DNA from 2 places in the Stenotrophomonas sp. YJH_SMC_101-4 genome. Region 2 is predicted to be linked to the other one. Evidence: riboswitches for the same ligand, from Rfam matches in the RefSeq annotation. Region 2 holds a riboswitch; the other holds the start of a gene.
The links. Region 2 has a riboswitch for thiamine pyrophosphate ahead of AC5P8D_RS19675 (TonB-dependent receptor). Riboswitches for the same ligand answer to the same signal wherever they lie in the genome.
Positions count from the first base shown of each region.

Region 1 (3,638 bases), on a different contig from region 2:
GCTGGTGATGTGGTCGTAGCCCGGCGCGATGTCGGTGGTCAGCGGGCCCAGCGTATAGAACGGCGCCTCGCCGCACTCGCGCAGCTGCTTGTCCATGTTCTCCTTGATCAGCTGCATCGGCACATGGCCGGGGCCTTCGATCATGGTCTGCACATCATGCTTCCAGGCGATCTTCGTCAGCTCACCCAGCGTTTCCAGCTCACCGAACTGCGCGGCGTCGTTGGCATCGGCGATGCAGCCCGGGCGCAGGCCGTCACCCAGCGAGAAGGTCACGTCATAGGCCTTCATGATCTCGCAGATGTCTTCGAAATGCGTGTAGAGGAAATTCTCCTTGTGGTGCGCCAGGCACCACTTGGCCATGATCGAGCCACCACGGCTGACAATGCCGGTCACGCGCTTGGCGGTGAGTGGCACGTAGCGCAGCAGCACGCCAGCGTGGATGGTGAAGTAGTCCACGCCCTGCTCGGCCTGCTCGATCAGCGTGTCACGGAAGATCTCCCAGGTAAGTGCTTCGGCACGGCCGTCGACCTTCTCCAGCGCCTGGTAGATCGGCACGGTACCGATCGCCACCGGCGAGTTGCGGATGATCCACTCGCGGGTCTCATGGATGTGCTTGCCGGTGGACAGGTCCATCACCGTGTCACCGCCCCAGCGGATCGCCCACACCAGTTTCTCCACTTCCTCGGCAATGCCCGAGGACACCGCGCTGTTGCCGATGTTGGCGTTGATCTTGGTCAGGAAGTTGCGGCCGATGATCATCGGCTCGCTTTCCGGGTGGTTGATGTTGTTGGGTAGCACCGCGCGGCCGCGTGCGATCTCATCGCGCACGAACTCCGGTGTGATGATCTTCTGGATCGAGGCACCAAATGCCTCGCCCGGGTGCTGCTGCAGCAGGCCGGCATCGCGGATCGCGTCCAGGCGCTGGTTTTCGCGGATGGCGACGAACTCCATCTCCGGCGTGATGATGCCACGGCGCGCGTAGTGCATCTGGGTGACGTTGGCACCTGCACGCGCACGGCGTGGCAGGCTGCGCGCGGGAAAGCGCACCGCATCGAGCTTCGGGTCCTGCTCGCGATCGCGGCCGAACGAAGAACTCAGTCCTTCGAGCTGCTCGGTATCACCGCGCTCTTCCACCCAGCCGCGGCGCAGTTCCGGCAAACCGGCCGACAGATCGATGCGCACCTCCGGATCGGTGTACGGGCCCGATGTGTCGTAGACCGTGACCGGTGCGTTCTCTTCGCCGCCGAACAGCGTCGGCGTGCGGGTCAACGCGATCTCGCGCATCGGTACCTGCAGATCCGGACGTGAGCCGGGCACGTGGATCTTGCGCGAGCCGGGGATGGGCCGGGTCACGGATTCGGAGAGTTGCTTGGCCTGTTGCTGCAGGGCAGAGAGCTGTGCGTTCATCGGGCATCGTCCAGGAAGGTCAGGGACGAAGCGGCGGCGCACTGCTGCCGCTCCCGGACGGTCCTTGGGCGGAGTCCGGGCATGGCTGCACTGCAAAGCTTCCCTACGCCGGTATGAGCCGGATCAGGTTCCAAGGGACTGTCTCAACCGTGGCCACATGGCCGCGGTACCCCCGCTTCTTGGTGCGCATTAGACCATAGAACGCACCGCAGCTCCTGGCTGTTCCATCCACGCACGGCGTGGATCCGCTGTTTCTGTATTAACAGAACCGTGACATCGCATTCAGTAACGTGCACGCGCATCGTGCCGCTGCGGCCGGTGTTTCCTCGTCGCCTTCGCGGCCCCTGCCCGGTCTGTGCTGCATGTCGCCGGCCCCTCGCAGCAAGCTCTGCTCGCTCCCCTCAATCCCTTGATCGGAGAAGCCCCTTCATGGTGTTTCGCGTTTCCATTGCACTGGTTCTGCTGCTGGTGCTGCTCGCCGGTGTTGCACCCGGCCCCTTCAATACCGTGGTGCAGAGCATCCTCGGCGAACTCATCCGCGGCATCGGCTGGCTCTACCTGCTGGTCGTGTTCCTGGCCCTGGTATTCCTGATGTACCTGGCCTTCGGCCGCTTCGGCAACCTGCGCATCGGTGGCGAAGACGCCGAACCGGAATTTTCGCGGGCCAGCTGGATGTCGATGCTGTTCGCCGCCGGCATGGGCATCGGCCTGGTGTTCTGGGGCGCCGCCGAGCCCATTTCGCATTTCAGCAAACCACCGGAAGGGCTGGCACCTGAAAGCATGGACGCTGCGCGTGCTGCCATGCGCTACGTATTCTTCCATTGGGGCCTGCACCCGTGGGCCATCTATGCGCTGATCGGCCTGGCAATGGCCTGGTTCCAGTTCAACCGCAACGGCCGTGGCCAGATCAGCGATATGTTGCAACCGATCATCGGCCGTCACCATCGTGGCTGGATCGGGCATATGGTCAACATCTCCGCGGTCGTCGCCACCGCGGTTGGCGTGGCTACAGCACTGGGCTTCGGCACGGTACAGATCGCGGCCGGCGTGGAACGCGTGTTCGGCGTGCAGGCGGGCGTGCCGCTGCAGCTGACCATCATCGCAGTGGCTTTCGTACTGTACATGGTGTCCACGCTCAGCGGCGTCGGCCGCGGCATGAAATGGCTGTCCAACTTCAACCTTGCACTGGCGGCGCTGCTGTTGGCACTGGTGCTGGTGCTCGGCCCGACTGGCGCGATCTTCAATACCTTCACCACCACGCTGGGCTCCTATCTCAATCAGCTGGTGACGATGAGCCTGCGCATGTCGCCGTTCTCGTCCAGCACCTGGGTGGCCGACTGGACGATCTTCTACTGGGCCTGGTGGATTTCCTGGGCACCGTTCGTGGGCTCGTTCATCGCGCGCATCTCGCGAGGCCGCAGTGTTCGGGAGTTCGTGATCGGCGTGGTGTTGGCGCCGACGCTGCTGGGTTTCTTCTGGTTCTCGGTGTTCGGCGGCACCGCCATCTGGATGCAGATCTTCGGCCAGGCCGACCTGCTGCAGGCGCTGGGCAACGGCTACGAGACAGTGCTGTTCACCATGTTCGACAGCCTTCCGTTGCCTCTTCTTCTGTCGAGCATCGCGTTGGTGCTGCTGATGATCTTCTTCGTGACCTCGGCTGATTCTGCGGTACTGGTACTGGCCAGCATGTCCACGGACGACGCTGGCGAGCCATTGCGCAAGCACAAAGTGGCGTGGGGTGTCGGCATTGCGCTGGTGGCGGGTTCCTTGCTGTTGGCAGGCGGGCTGGAGGCGCTGCAGGGCATGATCACCATCGCAGCGCTGCCGTTCGCGCTGCTGATGCTTCTTGTGATGGTGTCGCTGTACCGGGTGCTGGACCAGGAGTACACGCGTGAGCGGCGGCAGGCGCAGCGCCAGCGGCACATGATCGATGCGTGGATCGCACGCGAGATGGCGGCGCAGGAGGAGACCCAGGCGGAGGCAGCGCGCGCGCACGATCAGGATTGAGGGGGTTTTGCAGCCTGCGGCTGCACCGCTTCTTTCAAGCAACGGCAACAGCAAAAGCGGCTCTGGGACTCTGAGGGTCTGGCGGGGAGGGGGGCGATGGCGGGACACGCCGCAAGTACGTCCCTGTAGGCTCGGCCACGGCATCCATGCCGTGGACGGTCCCGCCATCGGCCCCCTCCCCGCCTCCGACAATTTCCCGGTGACGGCAGTAGATCCACGCCACG
Region 1 covers NZ_JCAFTP010000004.1:192-3,829, reverse strand. The annotation lists gene thiC (phosphomethylpyrimidine synthase ThiC) at 1-1,407, opposite strand, end outside; TPP riboswitch at 1,490-1,591, opposite strand; gene AC5P8D_RS14340 (BCCT family transporter) at 1,837-3,414, shown strand.
Region 1: another riboswitch for thiamine pyrophosphate. It lies ahead of thiC (phosphomethylpyrimidine synthase ThiC); the one in region 2 lies ahead of AC5P8D_RS19675 (TonB-dependent receptor).

Region 2 (3,638 bases):
CGACGGCTCGAACACCGGCACCGGTGCCTCGTGGATGTTGGTGGTGCCGACGTACTCGTTGACGCTGGGGCGCTTGTCCACGGTGCGGCGGAAGTAGTCGGCACCGAGGGTCAGCTCATGGCCGACGCTGCCGGTCTCGAAACGGCCGCGCAGCTCGGCACGGGCCTGCTGGTTGCGGCGGGTGTCGTCCGGGCTGCGGTAGTCGTAGACGTCGTAGTCGCCATTGGGTGCGAAGTAGTTGCCCGGCACGCTGCCGTCGGCGCACTGCGTGGCGTAGTAGCAACCGTAGGCGAAGGCGACGTTGTCATCGATCACCGAGCGGCTGTGGCCGAGCGACACGCGCGACTGCCAGGCGTCATTGAAGTCGTAGGTGTGCAGTGCGGTGATGTTGGTGCTGGCGATATCCACCGGGCGCTGCCACGGCTGGTAGCCGAGCAGGTGCTCGCGGTCGACGCCGCGCGGCAGGTCACGCGCGCCCAGCAGCTGGTAGCCGGACACCGAACGCTGCGAGCTGGTCTGGTAGTTGGCATCCACTTCCAGCTTGCCGCGTTCGCCGATCAGCCAGTCGGCCGCGAGCGAGTAGAAATTGCGGCGGCCATCGGCGTGCTCGACATAGGAATTGCTGGAATCCCACGCGGCATTCAGGCGCAGGCCGAAGCGCGGGGTGATCCAGTGGCCGACATCGACGGCGACGTAGCGCGAGCCTTCCGAATCGGTACCGAGCGTGGCGGTGCGCACTTCGGCCGGGCGCTTGCCGATGTAGTTGATGATGCCGCCGGGCGCCATCACGCCTGCGGCCAGGCCGGCTTCACCCTTGAGGATCTCCACCGACTGCACGTTCTCCAGCGCCAGGCGCTGTTCGCCGGCGATGGACAGGCCGTTGAAGCGGTAGCCGGTGGCGGCGTCCAGCGCGAAGCCACGGATGGCGATGTTCTGGTAGTAGCCCACCGGCGCATACGCATCACCCAGCGAGGCATCGTTGCTGGCCAGCTCGGACAGCGAACGCACCTGGCGGCGATCGAGGTAGTCGCGCTCGAGCACGTTCACCGAGGCCGGCGTGTCCTTCCAGCTGCCGCCACCGAAGGCGTTCACGCGTGAGGTATCGGCCTTCGGTTTGCCGGCCTGCACGCGCACCGCTGCCAGTTCGGTCGGCGAGCGTTCGGCGCCATTGGCAGCCGCATCAGGGGACGCCTCGGCCTCGCTGGCGTGCAGCGGCAGCGCGGCGCAGAGGGCGAGGGAGAGCAGGGTGGGGCGAAGGCAGCGGTTCATTCGATTCGTCTTCGGACAACAAGGGAGACGAAGCGACGGCGCGCAGGTGCACCGGCCCATGACGGGGGTGTGGCTGCGGCTCAAAGCTCCCTACGCCGGTGCAAACCGGATCAGGTTCCAAGGGACTCTCTCAGCCTGGCAGATCCAGGCACCCCCGCTTCAGGTGACCATTTCACTACAAATGGTACGGATTTGCGAGCCGGCGCCCTTCAGGCTGCCGCGTGCAGGGCCTGCAGCAGTGCCTGTCCCGGCGCGCTGTGGAACCACGCCGGGTGCCCCAGCATGAAGGGCTGCCACGCCACGTCGGCATTCGCGGTCGAGCCGGTGACACCTTCGAAGTACTCCACTTCGGACAGTGCGAAGTCGAAATGGACCATCGGCAGCAGGTCGGCCAGCAGGTGCACGCGTGCCGCCGACAGCGGCAGTACCTGGCGGTAGCCGTCGAGCAGGGCCAGCGCGATATCGATGCGCACCGCCTCCATGCCGCGCTCCAGCTCCAGCCACGCCACCGCGTTGCGCTCGATCGCGGTGGCGAGGTCGAACAGTGCGCTGGTGGGCGAGGCCAGGCCGAAATCCAGCACGGTGCTGATCTGCCCATCGCGCCACAGCAGGTTGGAAACATGCCAGTCGTTGTGGGCCCACAGCCGCGGCTCGTCGCGCAGGCGCCTGGCCAGGCCGGCATGCCACGGCAACACGTCACGCTGCAGCTGCGCTTCCCACGGAATGCGCGCGAGATAGCGGGCCAGCCCGGGGCGCTCGTGCAGCCCTGCCTTGATGGCCGCGACCGGATCGTCGGCGCGGATCAGATCGTCGCGCGCGACCAGCACATGGGTGCTGCGCTGGGGCGCGTGGTAGCTGGCTGCGGCACGGTGCAGCTGTGCGAGTGCGCGTCCGGCTTCACGGGCCTGCGCGATATCGGTCAGCAGCGACCACGACACCGCGTCGCGATACAGGTCCTCACCGACGCCAACCGCATGCAGCTCGAAGGTCCATTCGCCATGCTCGACGGCAGTGTGGCCATTGGTGGCCGGCAGCACCTGTACTACCGGCACGCCGGCGGCGGCGAGATGGGCGATGAAGTGGTGTTCTTCTTCCAGGCAGGCCGCACTGCGCACGCTGTGGTGGTGGCGCTTGATGAACAGCGCGCCGTCCACGCCGTCGACGATGGCGGCGGCCGACAGCGGTCGGGGGCTGTGCCAGCGCGGTTGGCTGTGCTCGCCCAGCTGCGGGTAACGCCGGCGCAGCCACGCGATGGCCGCCGCGCTGATCGGTGGCCAGTCGGCAGCGACCTCGTCGTTGTTGAGGCCCTGCACGCGGTGGGAAGAAGAATTCATGCCGCAGCCCCGGTGGGGAAAGTCACATCCAAGGCTGCGCATTCAACGCCATGCACGCGGCCAACGCAAACGGGCGGGTCATCGACCCGCCCGTCCGTGCATCAGCTGCGGTGATGCTGCCGCGCTTCTTACCAGCCGCGATGGCGGCCGCGGTCGTGGTAGTAGCGGTTGTCGTAGTAGCGCTCGCGCTGCCAGCGACGATCATTGCCACGGTCGTAGTAGCCGCTGCGGTAGTAGCCACGGTCGTAACGGCGATCGTAGCGGTCGTCGTAACGGCGATTGTCGTAGTAACGACGGTCGCGGCGGTCGGAGGTCGTCAGGTTGCCGATCGCCCCGCCGGCCACGGCGCCGCCCACGGTGGCGGCAGGATCGCCGTTGGAGAGCAGGTTGCCGGCCACGCCACCGACCACGGCGCCGACCAGGGTGCGCTTGTCCTTCCTCGACATCGCGCTGGCATCGCTGACCACGGCCACACTGGCCACCAGTGCCAGAGCCATCGCCAGACCACGGAAGCTGAGTGCGGAAGTACTGAGCATGTTCGTTCTCCTGTGAGGTGCATGCCACGCTGGGCAGGGAGGGCGCGGGGCGCCCCGGCTGCCGTGGTGTCCACGCTGGCGTTCCAACATTGCCGGAACATTGCCTGGTCCACCGTGCGGCTTGCGCATTCATCTAGCGGCAGGTGGCATGAAGCGAGGCTGAAAGCGGCCTCGGCCGCTCAGCTGGCAGAAAGGGAAAAGGCCACGCGGACGTGGCCCTCCCTTCTCTCCCAAGGCGCTGCGGGCTTAGATGCCCATCGCCTTCTGTGCCTGCCGGGCCTGCTCCTGCTGGGCATCCTGCTGCTGGTGCAGCACGTTGGGCGCACCCTGCACGGCACCACTGCTGAGCGCAAGGCTCTGCTCGCTGGCGGCACGGGTATCCACCGCCACGCGGCTGGCGGCGGGGTCACCGATCGTGCCCTGCACGGCAAACAGGCGCTCACCGTTCGGGCTCGGCACCACCGTGTCGATGCGCTGCAGGCCGGCGGCATGCGCCTCC
Region 2 covers NZ_JCAFTP010000006.1:236,335-239,972, forward strand. The annotation lists gene AC5P8D_RS19675 (TonB-dependent receptor) at 1-1,269, opposite strand, end outside; TPP riboswitch at 1,340-1,435, opposite strand; gene AC5P8D_RS19680 (phosphotransferase enzyme family protein) at 1,479-2,603, opposite strand; gene AC5P8D_RS19685 (glycine zipper 2TM domain-containing protein) at 2,732-3,139, opposite strand; gene AC5P8D_RS19690 (XVIPCD domain-containing protein) at 3,386-3,638, opposite strand, start outside.